4 regions of the Eubacterium maltosivorans genome follow, and region 2 is predicted to be linked to each of the others. Evidence: riboswitches for the same ligand, from Rfam matches in the RefSeq annotation. Region 2 holds a riboswitch; each other region holds the start of a gene.
What was found. Region 2 has a riboswitch for cobalamin ahead of CPZ25_RS01795 (nitrogenase iron protein NifH). Riboswitches for the same ligand answer to the same signal wherever they lie in the genome.

Region 1 (4,197 bases), 1.7 Mb from region 2:
TTGGCAGAAAGGACCTGGGGTTTTTGGGCAGCAGCCTTTTGACGGATTTCCCTCGGAATAACCTGAACATCCGATTCGATGGACTGGCAGATGTCACGAAACTGGGGGAGCAAGCTGTCTGGATCTCTCCCTGTAACCTTCAACTGCTTAGTGGCATAGGTGATTGTGGCGTTGGTGACGCCGTCCAGGGCGTTGATTTTGGCCTCCATTTTGGCAGCGCAGTTGGCGCAGCCCAGGTTTTCAAGGGTATAAACCTTTGTGGCACCCTTCCCCACTGTCTTTTTGCGGGGAATGACTTTGACGTCCGGCTCGATGGCGGCGCAGATCTGCTGAATGTCCGGCAGCAGGGCAGCGGCGTTATCCGCAGACAGGCGCAGCTGCTTAGTGGCGTAGGTGATAGTGGCATACTCGACACCAGGCAGCTCTTTGATTTTGTGCTCTATTTTGGCAGCGCAGTTGGCACATCCAAGATTCTCAAGAATGAAAAACGCTTTTTCTATGTCTGCGTCTGGCATTTTACAGGTGCAGTTAGCCAGACTCTCACCGCAGATGTCACAGTATTCCTCGCCGTGGCGGCAGAGCTCACACTGGCAGTCCGCCGGATGGCCGGGAACATGGTAATGTCCGTGGTGCTCCTCGTGATCATGATGGTCGTGTCCGCAGGCACATGCCGCGTCATGGTGGTAATGCTCCTCGTGATCATGATGGTCGTGCCCGCAGGCACATGCCGCGTCGTGGTGATGATGCTCCTTGTGATCATGATGGTCGTGCCCGCAGGCACATGCCGCGTCGTGGTGATGATGCTCCTTGTGATCGTGAGGAGCACGTCCGGCGGCCACAGGTGCTTTTTTCAGTGAACGGCGCTTCCGCTCAGTAATGAGAATATCCGGCTCATAGGAAACTGCGATTTTCTGCATTTCCGGCAAAAGCCCGTCTGGGTCTTCGGCGGTGAGGCGGAGCTGTTTGGTCGCGTAGACGATGTTAGCCTCGCTGACACCGGGCAGGGCTGCGATTTTGCGCTCGATTTTTGAAGCGCAGTCAGCACACCCCAGGTGCTCAAGTATATAAGTTTTTGTTGCCATAATGGCCTCCTCGGAAAGTTAGATTAAAATATGATGAATAAAACATATGAATTGTTGTTCATATGTTAATATTAACTGTCCTGAGGAGGTTTGTCAAGGGGTAAAAGCAAAAATTAACGCGTCATTCCCGTCGTTTCCGCAAATTTGCCGTAGGTGATAAGCTCACAGAAATCATCGGTCCAGAGGGTGGCGGACTGGTAGAGGACAACACCATCGTATTCGGCGTGGTAGGTGTCAAGCGTTTTGCCGAAGTAATCCCTGACCTCACCGAGGCGCTGGCCTTTGGCGATGAGCTCGCCCACCTTTACATCGGGATACCAGAGACCGTGGCGCTTGGGCATGAGGTAGACCAGATCGGTTAAATCCACAGGGCGGTGCCGCAGCTCGGGTGCGCCAGGCAGCACGCCCAGGTGCTTCAGAATATTGATGACATCCTTTTTATCCGCGTTCACTTCTTCCTGGGTAAAACGCCCTGCGCAGCCGCGCTCCAGCAGGATACTGGGAATGCCAAGAACGCCGGCGTAATTGTAAGCCCCGGTGGTGGCAGTGGATTTGACCATATAGGGCACGTCGACGTGAAGGGCGGCCTGCCGGGCAGCCCTGGACACGGTCTCGTCTGCCGCGCCTACGTAATACACGTAAGGGGTCAGGTCTTCAAAAATCTCGCCGCAGTGCAGGTCAATGTAGAAATCAATCTGGGAATAAAGGCTGTACTCAAAAAAATGCGCGACACGGTCGGCAGGGGTGCCCTCCTGGCTGCCTGGAAAAACGCGGTTGAGGTTTTTGTTGTCTCCAGGCATAAGCGTTGGATAGCGGGACTCGAACCCGGGGACATTGACCGGGTGTATGAGGATCAGGCTTCCGTTTACATTTTCGGGGTCAAGCTCGCCGGCCAGCTGGATAGCAGCCTCGATGCCGACGTATTCGCAGCTGTGGATACCGCTGGTGATGAGGACGGTTTTTCCATCACCCGTGCCGTTGACCAGGGTGACGGGAACCTCGATTTCTGTGTGCGGGATGGGCAGCATGCCCTGGATTTTCTCGCCGGGGGAGGCGGTCAGTGTGCCGATTGATAGGTTGTTTTCCATTGCGGACTCCTTTCACTTTTGAAATAATTTTAATTTAAGCCGATTGCCTTGAGTATAAGGCATGGCGAAAACCAATGTCAAGCAGAAAAAAATAAAAGTAAAAAACATACCGGGTGGGGGTATCCGTTTAAATTTAATGCTTTTATTTTTAAAAAAGACTGGACAAGTGCGTGAAAGTCCAGTATAATTTAAGCAATTTCACAGTTTACCACAGTGAAATATTTGTTTAAAAAATTTAATCATGCCAAATACAAGTTCCCGATCGGGGATTAAAAGAGAAACCGGTGCGAATCCGGTACGATCCCGTCACTGTAATAGGGAGTTGTCCGCAAGATGTCACTGAGGCGCAGCCTTGGGAAGGCGTGGACAGACGAAGAACTTAAGTCAGGAGACCTGCTTGTATTGTTGTTTTCAGTAATCTTACGGTAGATAGGAGGGCTTTGTTTTCATTCAGCCGTCTGGGCTGTTTTTTTAATGATTTTCATGCCCTTTCCCTTTTATTCTCCGTTTCGGATTGTTACCCGTATTGCCATTTTGACAGAGGAGGATTTCTTTATTGAACACGAAACAGCTTGTTAACCGTTTGCTGCAAATCGTACTGGTGCTTTTTGGCATCAGCTTTCTGACCTTTTGCCTGACCTATTTATCTCCCGGTGACCCGGCCGAGCTGATGCTGGTGGCCGGCGGCACGCCGCCGTCTGAGGAGCTGCTAGCGGAAACCCGGGAGGAGATGGGCCTCAATGACCCGTTTCTGGTGCAGTATGGCAACTGGCTTAAGGGCTTTGTGGCCGGGGATATGGGGACGTCTTATTCCTCGAAAACGCCAGTGAGCGCGGTACTGCTTAACTGCCTTGGCCCGACGCTGGAGCTGGCGGCCGCGTCGCTTATTCTGATGCTTGTGATCTCCATTCCCCTGGGGATTCTGGCAGCCGTGTACCAGAATCGATTTCCGGATTACCTGGTACGGGGATTGTCCTTTATCGGTGTATCCTTTCCAGGCTTCTGGATCGGCCTGGTGCTTCTGTACGTGTTTGGCCTTAAGCTGAACTGGTTTCCCATCGCCACCTCGGGCACAGGCTTTATGAAGCTGGTACTGCCCGCAGTCACACTGGCCATTGCCATGTCGGCCAAATACACAAGACAGGTGCGCACCGCTGTACTGGAGGAGTTACGGCAGGATTATGTGGCTGGGGCCAGGGCCCGGGGCCTTAAGGAATCGGCCATATTGTGGCGGGAGGTGCTGCCAAACGCCATGCTGCCGCTGGTGACCCTGCTGGGCCTGTCCCTGGGTTCGCTGCTCGGCGGTACAGCGGTGGTGGAAATTATTTTCTCCTGGCCCGGCCTGGGCAAAATGGCTGTGAACGCCATTGCAGCCCGGGACTATCCGTTGGTTCAGGGCTATGTGATCTGGATCGCCCTGATTTACATGGTCATCAATCTGCTGGTGGATTTCTCCTACGGTTATCTGGACCCGAGGCTGCGGGGGCTGGACCGGGAAGTGAGAAGAAAGGCGGTAAAAGCGTAAATGAAAGCTTTTTTCAGACAGAACAGGCTTTTTGCTATCTGCGGGATTCTGGCGGTGGTGATTGTTCTGATCGCGGTGTTTGCGCCGTGGATCGCGCCCCATGATCCCTATGAGACCATTATGCAGAACGCTCTCAGGCCGCCGTCGGCGGAGTACCCCTGCGGCACAGACCAGCTGGGCCGCTGTGAGCTGTCCAGAATTATCTACGGGACGCGGGCGTCGCTGGAAATGACATTGACGCTGGTAGTTATTGTCTTTGCGGCCGGCACGTTTCTCGGGATGGCAGCCGGTTATTTCGGCGGTGCGGTGGACGCGGTGATCATGCGGATATCAGATATGATGATCTCTTTTCCGGGCATGGTTCTGGCCATTGCCATTGCCGGGATGCTGGGGCCGAGCCTCTTTAACACGGTCATTGCCCTGGCAGTGGTGAGCTGGACAAAATACGCCCGTCTGAGCCGCAGCCTGGTACTCAAGATCAAAAACAGCGTGTACATCTCCG
Region 2 (4,197 bases):
CTTTTTTAAGACAAGCACAAAATCCTTTTTGTTATCATTTAAGTCTTTATCAATTTAGAAAGATTTGATATAATGAATAACCATAAAAGGAGGTATGAAGCCTTTGGGTTTTATAAAATCGAGTTGACTAAAATACAAATGCGCAAGGACAGCAGGCCCGAAGGATATAAAACATAAATATGACAAAAAAGAAAGTGAAGAAAAAAAGAAGCGCTGTGCGTGTCGTTGGTGACATTGTCATCATTTTGATCATTCTCGCCCTTTTAGGGGCGGCAGGGTGGATGCTTTATAAAGAGTTCTTTCCAAACAACACACCGATTCTTAAAATGCAGGTCATAAACCGCGAGGATAACAGCATCGACTGGGCGGCATTGCGTGAGGTAAACCCGGAAACCGTTGGCTGGCTGAGTATTGAAGGGACAAATATCGATACCCCTGTAGTACAGACAACCGATAATGATAAATATTTGTATACCTCATTCAACGGCGAGTCGGATGAAAGAGGCGTTCCCTTTTTAGATATGAATTACAAGTGGCAGCCCAGAAGCCAGAATTCGCTGATTTATGGGCATAGCACCATGCGCAGCGGCGTGCATGTCATGTTTGACGATTTGCTTTATTACTATAAAGACCCAAATTTTATTACAGAGCACAATAAAATTGTTTACAGAAGACCGCCAGAACTGGGCGGTGACGGCGTTTGGGAGATCTTTGCCGTGCTGGTGGTTGAGCAGGACTATGATTACAGACAGCTGGAATTTGCCGACGATGAAAGTTTTCTGGCCTATTACCAAAACATAAAAAACCAGAGCATTGTCGCGACCGATGTGAATGTACAGCCAGGTGATGAGATCCTTACACTGTCCACCTGTATCTTTAATGTCGGACTGAACGATGGCCGTTTAGCCGTAATTGCCCGTCGTGTTTCATAAAAACAACGCCGGGTCAAAAAATGTTACAAAAGCCGTATCATTGTGAATACGGCTTTTTTTACTTTCTCAGTCCCATTTTTCAAAGGATTTTATCTTTTCGGTCAGGACCTTAATATATTTCTCGCCGATGGCGCTTAAGCTGTGCTCGTTTCTGAGAATATATCCGGCGTGGAGCCGCTGGTCGTTGTCTAAAAAACGGACAGCCCTTACTTCACTCATGTTGGAATGCATACGGTCAGCATCGCTGTTGGTCAGGTCAGGGCCGATGCTGAAGCAGTTTGTGCCGCGGACAAGGGCGATTTTGGAGCATCGGTCAATGACATGAATGTTTTTATCCCAGATTTCATTAAACAAGATTTCCTCAGAAAAATGCAGCATGTTGTCCTCGCCCTGGTCATAGGTTACGAAGGGGTATTCTTTGAGCATATCCAGCGTCAGGGAGGTGTTTCCGCTCAGGGGGTGCTTTTTCCGCAGGAAAACATAAATGGTGAGCTGCCCCAGCTCACAGAAGGTTAAATTACTGGAATCAAGGAGCTTCTGCATGGTGTTGAGATAGTGCTCGTTAATACATAAAATACCAAGCTCACTGCGCCTGGACGCCACATCGTGTATGACCTCATGGGTTGGGCACTCGCGGATGGCGATGTCATAATGCCTGAGTTCAAGGTCCTCGACAATCTGTATGAAGGACATGACCGAGAAGGGAAGGCGTTGAGTGGAAACAGAAAAACGCATGGGCAGGGTTTTTCGGTGCTTGTACCGCCTTTCAAGATATTCGCTCTGCTCCACAATATCCTTGGCGTGGTTTAGAAAGTCTTGTCCCTCAAAGGTGACCTCAATGCCACGGTTATTTCGTCTGAAAATTGAGATGCCAAGCTGCTGCTCCACCTCACGCACCGCTGTTGAAAGCGTTGACTGTGAGACAAAAAGAGACTTGGCGGCAGCGGAGATCGAGTGGTGCTTTGCGATCTCGACAATGTATTTCATGTTTTGCATAGAGATCATATTTATACTATTCCTTTCCTCTGTTTTAATTATACTATCAAAAAATACGATAGCTGGCAATCAAAAATTGAGTTAATTGCAGTGGTTGTGAATTATCAGATATCGTGATATAATATAGCAAAATTACATAGAAGACTTGTTGCATGAAAACCGGTGAGAATCCGGTACGGTGCCGCCACTGTAAGGGGGAGCCGCTGTAAGTTTTATCAACACTGGAGAGCATTCTCTGGGAAGTTGTTACAGCTGGCAATGAACCCAAGTCAGGATATTTCAACATTTCTTGTCTATACCTAACCTAACGGATCATTAGGAGAGGGTGTTGCTTATGTTGAGGAACTCTTCTGATGAATCGGTCAGAAGAGTTTTTTTTATGGGAGAAATTATGGAAAAGAGCAGTAAGAGAATCGCGTTTTATGGAAAGGGCGGTATTGGAAAGTCGACCATTGCGGCCAATGTTTCCGCCGCTTTCGCAAAAATGGGGAAAAGGGTGCTTCACATCGGCTGTGATCCTAAGTCGGATTCAACCCGGTGCCTGATGAGAAAGCGGATTCCCACAGTCATCCAAAAGCTGAATGAAAAAGGAGAACAGGTGACGGTACAGGATATCCTGTTTATGGGAGAGACGGGGGTGGCATGTGTAGAGGCTGGAGGACCGGAGGCAGGCATTGGCTGTGCGGGAATGGGGATCTCTACTACCCTGGAGACCCTTGAAAAGCTGGGAATATTTGAAGAGAGCTGGGATTTAATCCTCTATGATGTTTTAGGCGATGTGGTCTGCGGTGGATTTTCAATGCCTATGAGAAAAAAGTGTGTGGATCAGGTGTATATTGTCACCTCCTCTGAGCTGATGTCGCTTTACGCCGCCAATAATATCATGATGAGCATTGTGCGGTATTCTGCCCGGGCACAGCCCCTGCTTGGCGGACTGATCCATAACCGGGCCAGGCCTGGTACAGACCATCGGGCTGTCGAGCGCTTTGGTGAGCTGACAGGCAGCCTGATTGCGGCCTCTGTCAGCCAAAGTGATACGCTTCGGCTTGCCGACTATCAGAAGACAACTGTTTTTGAGCAGGACGAAGGTGAAGCACTGCAAAAAAGTTTTATGACACTGGCCAGAGCCATAGCCCGTCAGGAGGCCGGGACACTCCCGAAACCCCTTTCTGATGCAGAGATGGACAGTCTGGGCGAAATACTCTATCAGTTTGAGAAGGAGAACCATCATGAGCACAGCAACGGTTGAGAAAGCACAGCCAGGAATGGGAGATGAAGCGCTGTCCAGACTTCTTTTCCAAACTGAAGGTGTGCGCGTTCTGGCAGTGGGGCCGCCGGCCTGTCTCCGAATTCTTTATTTCAGGGCAATGGAGAAAGAAGCCCTCAGCCGCCTGAGACTCTGTCCAGTCTCCAGGCTAGAGTATACACTTGGCAGCTGCGCGCACAGAGTCCGCGGTATGCTCGAGGAGCTTGTTACGACCAGAGGGACAAAGGGGGTGGTGCTCTATGTTTCCTGTCCAGATATTCTTATACAGACCGATTTTGAGACGCTGGTATCAGAAGCGGATAATCCTTATAATGTGCCGGTCGCTGTTTTCAGACGGGGTCCTATGGAAAAACGGAAGAAAAAGTCTGTGGAACGGCTTGAAGAAATCATTCAGGGATTTGGACACGCTCAGGAAAACCACAAAGAAGGAAAAGAGGAGCGCCTCTGTCCGCTGCCGCCTCTGGCAGCAGATTACAGCGGCGCGCTGACTGCTTTTGAAGGGGACCGCTCGATCTGCGCCTGTCTGGTAACAGGCGCGGGCTGTGCCTCCTGTCCACGGTCCATTGATGATTTCAGAGAACAGCCTTTCTGGTATTCAAGAATGAACGACCTCCAGGTGACACTTGGCGCGGCTGAGAGCATCGAGAAGGGCATAGACGCCGTCATGCAGGAAGAAAACAGGCAGTCTGCGTTCATTGTGGGCACACCGCTAACTGTTATGACGGGTCTTGACGACAGCTCTTTTCCTTCGCTTAAGGAAAAAATATTCATCCAGACCAACGGCTTTCAAGACGCCCTTGAGGGAACACAGCAAGCGCTATCCAACGTTTCAAGAAAGCAGATGCGGCGTTGTAAGCGCACCGAAAAGCGAATCAATTTTGTGGGGTATACGCCCTTTGTTTTTGGAAACCAGCGGCAGTTTGCTGCGCTGGTACGTGAGCTTGCCCAACTGGGCTATGCTGTCTGCTGGCTGGGAGGCGGAAAGCTTGCTGAACTTAGAGA
Region 3 (4,197 bases), 1.5 Mb from region 2:
CTTAAATTCGGAGTTATGACCCATTCTCAGGACAGTTTTTCCATCGTCCATCATAATGTCAACGCATAATCCGTAACCGCCAAATTCACTTGCCCGGATGACTGTACCACTCTGCGGTGCGTAGATCGGCGTACCCATTGAGTTCGCAATGTCTACTGCAAAGCAGCCTGCGTGGCTTCCTGGCTTGTCTAAAGCGGAAATATTACCGGTTGCCGGTAAAATAAAGTTGCCTTTCTTTGAAGACATGGTCGGGTACTGCTTCGTTCCCTTTGAAACAATCTGAGCCACCGGCTCTTTCGCGACTGTTTCGGATAAGGTTGTTTCACTCACAACCTTACCGTCTTCATAGACGGTTTCGACTTCCTTATCAAGTTGTCCGTTCACACCTTGCTGTGTAACTACAGTTTGATCAACATATACATTTGGATCTTCCTGCTCAACGGTCTGGAAAGGTATGTCTTCTTTTTTAGTTGATGTTTTAGTCAGATTAATTTTTAAGATACTGGAGCTTGTCTCAGTCTCATTATTCTGGTTTTCTACATTCTCATTACTATTATTTTCAACGGTACCTTCAGCTGCTAAAGCTTCCTCTTGGGCTGGCTCATTGCTTTGGTCTCTTGCCACATCGGCTCCACCACGGCTTGCTACCTGGATTGGAGCGTTCGTACTCTCTTCACTCTTACTCGGATTAGTATTACCTGTTGCTAAAAGATTAGCGCACTCGTCCGGACTGTTTAAGTCCTCGAGCGGAAAATTCTTAGGCGTTTCTACAACGTCGCTCTGGATGTCGCATTTTACCAGCTTATCTGTACCCTGTACGTTACCGATCTTATTAATTGCACCTGCAATACCGGCCTGTACCTGATCAGATGAAGCCAGGTTTCCAACTTCCTGTCCGTCAACTTTTAATTCTACACCATGAACGCCAACCTGAAGGTTCTGCGCGTTCAATGCATCAGTAAATTCTTCCTCTGACAACATTGGTTTATTAAACGTGATGCTCTTTTTAATCTGTATATCATTGTAGACATATGCTGTTTCGATCGACGTTTTCGATCGCATATCCTGCTCTACCTGATCCAGACTCTGTGTAAACACAGCCGCATCCTTTGTATAGCCTAAAACCTCTCCGTCAACCATTACCTTGTAACCAAGACAGGTTGAAGAAAAGAATCCGAGAAGAAGCGCTACACAGAAACCTGTGAATACGACTTTTTCTCTTTTGCTCAAGTGCTTGGCGTAATGCGCAAGCTTCTTAAAAAACATTTGGAGCTTGCCACTTGAGCGATGGCTTTCGTTGCTAATGCCTAATCACCACCCTCCTATATATAATTTTGACCAAATTGTAAAGTTATTTACAATTTAGATATATTTTAACATATCCTTTGGCCCTTGCCAATACCTTAACCGAAATTACTTAATATTTTATGAAAAATTCATTAAAACATACGTGTTTTTGGTTTAATTAAGGCGGTTCTCGCCCCTTTACCGGCTTTTCAGTATTTTTTTCTTTACATTTAAGATTAAAACAAAGGGGAAAATCTTGTTGTAAAAAAATAAATTTACGAAAAAGCCCCTGTCAGGGCCCAATAAACCTTGACAAAAGAAAATCAAAGGGATATGATAAAGGCAACTTAATATTGTAAACATTATGTAAATGGGAAAAAGGTGAAAATCCTTTGCTGTAATCGCAGCTGTAATGCAATATGTCCCCTTATGTGCCACTGTCCGCCGGATGGGAAGGGAAGGGGAATGCCATTGTAGAGCCAGAAGACCGGCATAATGTTTTCTTAAAACGCTCCGATTTAGAGTCATTTAAGAGATACGTTCCTTAATCAATTTCGTATTTTTTGCCTTCTCTAGCCGGGGAAGGCTTTTTTATTGTACTAAATGAAGGTGAGGTCTTTCCATTGATTGAAATAAAAAAACAGGCAGAGCCTGCCAAAGAGTTTAAAGGTGACACCGTTATTAAAAGCCTGATGACCATTAAGCGGCAGCTTGAAGATAAACGCAGACTGTTCGGCATTCATGAATATGCCTTTGCCAAAACCAGCGATCTGCTGTTTTCCATGGGCACAAGGCTTTTATGCGAGGGAAACCAATGCGGCCATTACGGCGCTACCTGGGCCTGCCCGCCCGCGGTAGGCAGCTACAACAGCTGTGTCGCCAAATGCCGCTCCTACGAAAACGTCTGTCTGCTCTCAACCGTTACCGATTTAAAAGGCCAGTATGACTTTAGAGGCTGGCACCGGGCCCGCATATTTCACGAGGCCGCTACGGCCAAGTCTGCCCGTCTTTTCAGAGCCCATTATCCTGGCGCTCTGGTGCTCTCCACAGAGGGCTGTATCCTCTGCGACCAGTGCACCTACCCCGACGCCCCCTGCCGTTACCCAGACCAGATTTTTCCATCCGTGGAAGGCTATGGCATCGTCGTGATGGATCTGGCCAGCAAAACCGGCCTTTCCTATAATAATGGCCCCGAAACCGTTACCTATTTCAGCTTTGTGCTGTTTTAGCCCGATTCAGAAAGGAGAACCGCCATGAACCTGACTATTTCGCCCATCTCCACGGCCGAGCCCCTGCCCCCGGCCGTCGCTGTTTCCGATCTTCATGCGCTCAAAGAAAAATACAGCGTCCTCAAAAAAAAGGCCGCCACAGCCTACTGCGCCCTGGACGGCGTTCTCTCCCTTTTTCAGGCCATCGCCCAGGAAAAAGGGATTGACTTTAACCCTGTGGTTTTCTACCCCATGTCCTCCTTTGTGAGAGAACGGGACATCTGCAGGATGACAGAGCTGCTGCTGGAAAGCGCCTTTTCCGCCGGAGAAAAAAGCGTAGACTTCACCATCAACCTTTTTAACGCGGGCGTTATCTCCCTGTCCATTAAAACCGAGCAGCCCTGCCAGCTCCTTCCCCAGTATACCGAAGAGCTCCAGGCGCTCACTGCCGCCTATGACGGCATCCGGGACACCCGCCGAATCGGCGGCCGGGAGCTGACTTCTTTTATCCTGAGACACAGCCCCGACCACGCCGAGGAGCGTTTTGGCAGCGATCTGCTATACGTCCGTTTTTAAAATCTTCTCAGCCGTCACCTCATCAATGATAAGGTGGCGCGCGAACCCGGTGTTCAGACAGCCGATGGCCGATCCTACATTAGCCTCCACAGGCACAATGCCAATAAAATTCTTAATTTTAGAAAGCGGTCCCAGCGGAATCTGTATGGCAAAATCATCCTCCCCTTTTATCTGCTGTCCCTTCCAGTTAAAAAAGTAAGACAGAATATTGGAGGTCGCCCGCTCCGTGATCAGCCGCCGCCCAAAGCGCAGGGCAGTGGCGTGGTCCGGCACACAGGGGTAGCCGCCAAGGGTCACCAGTGCGGTGTCTGTCTTTTTCCACAGGGCCAGAATACTGTTATAATTATCTGTCGTCACAAATAAATCCCGTTCCTGCTTGGTCGTAGGAAAGGCCGGCGAGATCAAAAAATCCGCCTCAAATCCCGTTTTTCGGGCAAAATCCGTAGCCAGCTCATTGGGATGGTAGCCCTTGTGCGGCACTGTGGCCGTCCCGATCAGCGGACAGACCTTCCCGCTGTACTGCCCAGCAAGCTCCCTGCCCGCTAAAATATCAATGACACGGCTGATATTATAACCCCAGCCAAGGCCAAGGATTCGGGTTTTAGGCAGGATTTCCAAAAGAAAATCCACAGCGGCTTCATAAAGACGCTCCTGTGTTTCGTTCTTATCCTCTGTGCAGCTGACCACCTGGCAGCTCTTTAAGCCAAACCGGTTACACAGTTCCCGGCTTTTTCCAATGCTGGTGCTGTCAAAAGATTTGATCTCAATTTTAACAATACCTTCTTTGCGGGCTTTGTTCAGCAGATTGCTGACCGAAGGCCGCGAGATACCCATCGACTTTGCAATCTCTGCCTGAGTCATGTTCTCTTCATAATACATCTGCGCCGCGCTAATAAGACGGATCAGCTCCTTTTCTTTCATGATGCTCTCCTTTACAAATGTCAACAGCTTTTTTTCTAAATATACTCTATTTTTTGACAAATGTCAATCCACTATCTTTAAGATTCAAAATGCAAAATACTTTACATTTGTCAGTTTATTGCTTATTTTTCATATTTTTATGGGTTTTTTCAAGGATTTTAAATTATTTTACGTTTTTTTGTTTGACAAATGTTAATTCCGGTGA
Region 4 (4,197 bases), 1.1 Mb from region 2:
TCTGATGAGGACTCTGTTTTTAGCAGATGCCGCCTCAGCTGTTTAAGCAGCCTGAGCCGCTCTGCGTAACTTTCGTCGTATTTTTCTTCCAGCTCTTTTTTTATCTGGGTGGTCAGCGTTGGGCTTGCACCGTCAGTACAGACCGAAATCGTCAAGTCTCCCCGTCTCACCACTGAGGGAAAAATAAAATCAGAATGCTCGGGGTCGTCTGTAACGTTGCACCAGATACCGCGTATTTTACAGTTTTCAAGAATCTGGTCATTCAGCTCGCGCTGGTCTGTTGCCGCCACTACAAGATCCATACCGTCAAGGGCTGTCTCAATCCGGCAGTAGGCTTTGACATAACGAATGTTCTCAGCCGGCTTTTCAGGAACCTTCATGTTTTTGTCCACACAGGTCACAAAACACCCATACCCGGCTAGGGTTTCCGCACGCCGCATTCCTACTTTCCCACCGCCGATCACAAGGGCCTTTTTTCCGGTAAAATTAAGCAGAACCGGTCCTTTCATTGGGAATCCTCCACATTACCGCCAGAGAATAAAAACGCCAGTGTTTTTTCAAAGCGCAGGATATCGTCCTCGCTGTCCAGTGTTTTCAGCTGCTTGATGGAGGGCATGACCATCTCGCGGAATTTTGAATGGACAATTTTTTCAAGAAATTCCCTGTCTTTCCCCTCAAACTGATAGCGCTTGTTGAGAATCTCAATGGTCTCATCTGCCAGCTGGCCGGAAACCTGATTAAAATGCGCTACCATATTGTCCACTTTAGACTTCGTAATCCAAACCATGAGTCCGTCGATTTCCTCTTCGATCTCGAGGGCGATCTTTTCTGCCACCCTTTCGCGGTAATGCATTTTTTCATCAATAATATCTTTAAAATTGTCAATGGTCAGCAGCTCGACCTGGTCCATTTCTGAGACGGCTTCTTCAATATCCCTTGGCAGCGCCAGGTCAATGGCCATAAGAGGCTTTTTACGCTCTGGCATGAGTTCCCGTTTTAAGACAACGTGAGGAGAGGCCGTGGCTGAGATAATTACATCGATATCTTCAATGGCTTCATAGCGGTCCTCATAACGTATCATATTGACGCCCTCATAGATATCACGGTATTCATCTCCCGGATGATAGGTACGATTGGTCATATAGACGCTGTTAAACCCCTCTGCCGCCATGTAACGCAGCGCCAGAAGCCCCATCTTTCCAGATCCGATGATCAGCACCTTTTTATCCGCATAGTCCTCATAGGTCCTCTTAACGTGCTTAACCGCTGTCGAGCTCAGGGAGAGCGGCGTCTCAGAAATCTTATAAACAGTTTTAACCTTCTTGGCAAAGGTGACGGCTTCTCTGAAAGCCTTGGTTAAGTATTTTCCACAGCCGTGAACAGACTGGGACAATTCAAGGGCATCCTTTACCTGGCCTAATATCTGATCCTCACCCAGGATCATTGAATCTAGCCCGGTCACTACCCGGTAAAGGTGAAGGATGGCCTCTCTGCCCTTTTCACAGAACAGATAACTTCCGAGTTCTCTGGATTTCTCCTCAATGTAAAAATTTTTCAGCGCCTGGCCCGCTGCTTCCACATCGCGGGTCGCCACATAAATTTCGCTTCGATTACAGGTAGAAAGAATGATCACCTCTTCAATACACGCCTCTTCAAGAAGGCTCGCAATGCCTTCTTTTACGGTCCGCTTGATAAAAGCACCCTTTTCCCTGATTTCCAGAGGTGTGTCTTTATGATTGATTCCCACTACAACTAACTTCATTTCAATCCTTCTCCTTCAATCAAACATTCATTAAAAAGCAAATAAAAACCTCTTCCTTACGTCTCCGTAAAAAAGAGGTTTGTCAACAGAATTATTTATCCACGCTGTTTACTGCGGATACTACAATTAAATTAACGTTACTAAGTTCCCTTTTCCCTGGAGGTAATTATTAGCACTCTATTTAGTAGGTTTCCTGACTCATCGCATTATATTCTCCTTGCCTTCCCGGTTTTCATTCCAGTGGCATCATAAGGAGACTTAACGAATTACAGTGACCGGATCGCTCTGGATTTTCACCAGATTCCCTTTATCCTCTGTCTTTACCAAGGCAAAAACGAAAGAATCCAAAATAGATTTTACATTAGTCTTTCTTATTCAATTTTCGTTTCCAATTATATCACCAATCCGACTCAGGCGCTACCCCTTTTTATGGGAAATAAGCAGTTTTTTGCCGATTCCGCCAAATAATTCACATATTTTCTGTAATCGGATTACAGGCAATAAAAAACCGGTCTCTTTCTTAAGAGTCCGGTCATTTTATAGTCAACACTCGTTTGATGTTTCATGGCTCATTAAAAAAAGCATCATCATTCTTTCTGCGTATTCCTTTTTTTCATCGGGGCAATGCTCGAGAATGTCGAGCAGCGCGGTGTTTTTTTCCTTTTCATCCAGACTTTTGCCGAACAGGATGCTGTCCGAAGACATTTTTAACGCTTCGCAGAAACGTTCAAGACTCTTTAAGGAAAAGCCTTTGGTTCCCAGCTCGATATCTGTTAAAAAAGTCTGTGTAATCCCTATTTTCCGCGCCAAATCTTCACGGCTCATATTTAAAAAAGTTCTACGCTGCCGGATACGCTGGCCGATTGCCTTTTGATCTAACCTTGATTCCATTGTCTTCTCCTAAATTTCAGGGAAAACCAAATAAAAAACTGTGCAGGATAAAACCAACCATGCACAGTTATATGACACTTTTATAAAATGCTAACACAAATAAGCCCACTTATTTATAGGCTGTCCTCTTGTTTTTAGCACAAAAATAGCCTATAATAAGTAATGCGGTACGTGCCCCCCAGGGCCGTTGTGTATGGTGGTTGTGCACCTGCGCAAGCCGGATAAGTGTGCCAGCACTTTCCGGATGCCGCAATTTTTATTTAGTTTTCCCAATATATATACTTTATTATAAATCGAATCTCCCGTCAAAGCAATCTCTTTATTTAAAAACTTTTTATCTGCAATTGAAGTTATCATTTTAATTCAACCAATTATATCCTTTTTATTCGTTTTCTTATTTTTACCCGAATTTGTAATGTAAAAAACCCATTTTAGAATATTTTTATTCTTTCCTTTCCTTAACAACATTTTTTCTGTGTTTAATTTTCTTCAAAATGGGTAGACCTCATTCTAAGACGCTTACCTCTAATTCCGATATGGTAAAGGTTAAGCAAACGAGGATTTCTTTATAATTTTTTCTCAATTTAAATGTAACTTTTACTAAATGATGTTATACTGTAAGAATACCCCCAAAGGAGATTGTATTTTGAAAAAAGAAATTCCATTGTATCTATTTATTTGCAGAAAGATTGAGGATGATATTTACAACGGCAAATTAAAACTGGGTGACACCCTGCCATCTGAACCAAAAATCAGCAAACAAATGGGTGCCAGTCGTAATTCCGTTCGAAAAGCCCTGCGTCTATTGCAGGACAGCAATCTTATTTTCTGCTCCCATGGTAAAAATGCCCAGGTAATCTTTGACAGCCGACTGCCGGAACACCGTGAGGCTTATGAAAAGCGCTTTGAAAACCGGCGGCACGGCATCAGCGATACTTACCGGATGCTCTCTATTCTTTTACCCAGCATCATCACATACGGCGCTTCCAAATGCAGCCGCGAGGATTACATGACGCTCTACGAGATGACCGACAACCTGGACTCTTCCGACCCGATTGAGATGTTTGCCTTCCACTGCCGCTTTATCCGGAATATCCTGAGACGAACAGACAATCCTTTTGTCATTGAGCTTTTTGAACAGATCTGTGATTTTGTCCGGATTGATTCCATTTACAGCAGTATTACCGGCCACACGCTCCATGAAGATCTTTCAGAGGAAGCCATCAAGGGGTGGTACAAAGAGCTGCTCGACCATGCTGCCAAGCAGAATTTTAAACATTTTCATCACTCCCTGCTCCAGGGCCTTAATGAGATCAGCCAGCGCTTTGACGCGGCCTATATTGTAAACGCACCGGCTGCGCCTTCCGAAGCAGAAAGCTTTAACTGGTTTATCGACAATGCTCCGACACCTCTTTATCTGAGGATTGCCAGCGACATCATGTGGGAGAGCGAAAAATCTGGCAATGTAGCCGGCGATTTTCTCCCGTCCGAATCCGAACTTCGCAGCGTTTACGGCGTTTCGCCGGTTACTGTCCGAAAAGCTT

Region 1: linked by a shared signal. The riboswitch ahead of nikB (nickel ABC transporter permease) and the one ahead of CPZ25_RS01795 (nitrogenase iron protein NifH) in region 2 are both predicted to bind cobalamin.
Region 3: linked by a shared signal. The riboswitch ahead of CPZ25_RS08705 (DUF2284 domain-containing protein) and the one ahead of CPZ25_RS01795 (nitrogenase iron protein NifH) in region 2 are both predicted to bind cobalamin.
Region 4: linked by a shared signal. The riboswitch ahead of hemA (glutamyl-tRNA reductase) and the one ahead of CPZ25_RS01795 (nitrogenase iron protein NifH) in region 2 are both predicted to bind cobalamin.

Annotation. Positions count from the first base shown of each region.
Region 1 covers NZ_CP029487.1:3,022,908-3,027,104, forward strand. Annotated here, with positions in the region: gene CPZ25_RS14080 (heavy metal translocating P-type ATPase) at 1-1,082, opposite strand, end outside; gene CPZ25_RS14085 (M14 family metallopeptidase) at 1,196-2,170, opposite strand; gene CPZ25_RS21030 (hypothetical protein) at 2,232-2,357, shown strand; cobalamin riboswitch at 2,406-2,585, shown strand; gene nikB (nickel ABC transporter permease) at 2,727-3,695, shown strand; gene nikC (nickel transporter permease) at 3,696-4,197, shown strand, end outside.
Region 2 covers NZ_CP029487.1:356,376-360,572, forward strand. Annotated here, with positions in the region: gene CPZ25_RS01780 (DUF2284 domain-containing protein) at 1-9, shown strand, start outside; gene CPZ25_RS01785 (class B sortase) at 180-932, shown strand; gene CPZ25_RS01790 (LysR family transcriptional regulator) at 999-1,937, opposite strand; cobalamin riboswitch at 2,085-2,205, shown strand; gene CPZ25_RS01795 (nitrogenase iron protein NifH) at 2,320-3,177, shown strand; gene CPZ25_RS01800 (nitrogenase component 1) at 3,158-4,197, shown strand, end outside.
Region 3 covers NZ_CP029487.1:1,814,626-1,818,822, forward strand. Annotated here, with positions in the region: gene CPZ25_RS08700 (peptidoglycan DD-metalloendopeptidase family protein) at 1-1,140, opposite strand, end outside; cobalamin riboswitch at 1,635-1,797, shown strand; gene CPZ25_RS08705 (DUF2284 domain-containing protein) at 1,911-2,516, shown strand; gene CPZ25_RS08710 (ATP-binding protein) at 2,541-3,071, shown strand; gene CPZ25_RS08715 (sugar-binding transcriptional regulator) at 3,054-3,992, opposite strand.
Region 4 covers NZ_CP029487.1:3,603,305-3,607,501, reverse strand. Annotated here, with positions in the region: gene CPZ25_RS16665 (precorrin-2 dehydrogenase/sirohydrochlorin ferrochelatase family protein) at 1-509, opposite strand, end outside; gene hemA (glutamyl-tRNA reductase) at 506-1,762, opposite strand; cobalamin riboswitch at 1,929-2,111, opposite strand; gene CPZ25_RS16655 (helix-turn-helix domain-containing protein) at 2,306-2,653, opposite strand; gene CPZ25_RS16650 (GntR family transcriptional regulator) at 3,300-4,197, shown strand, end outside.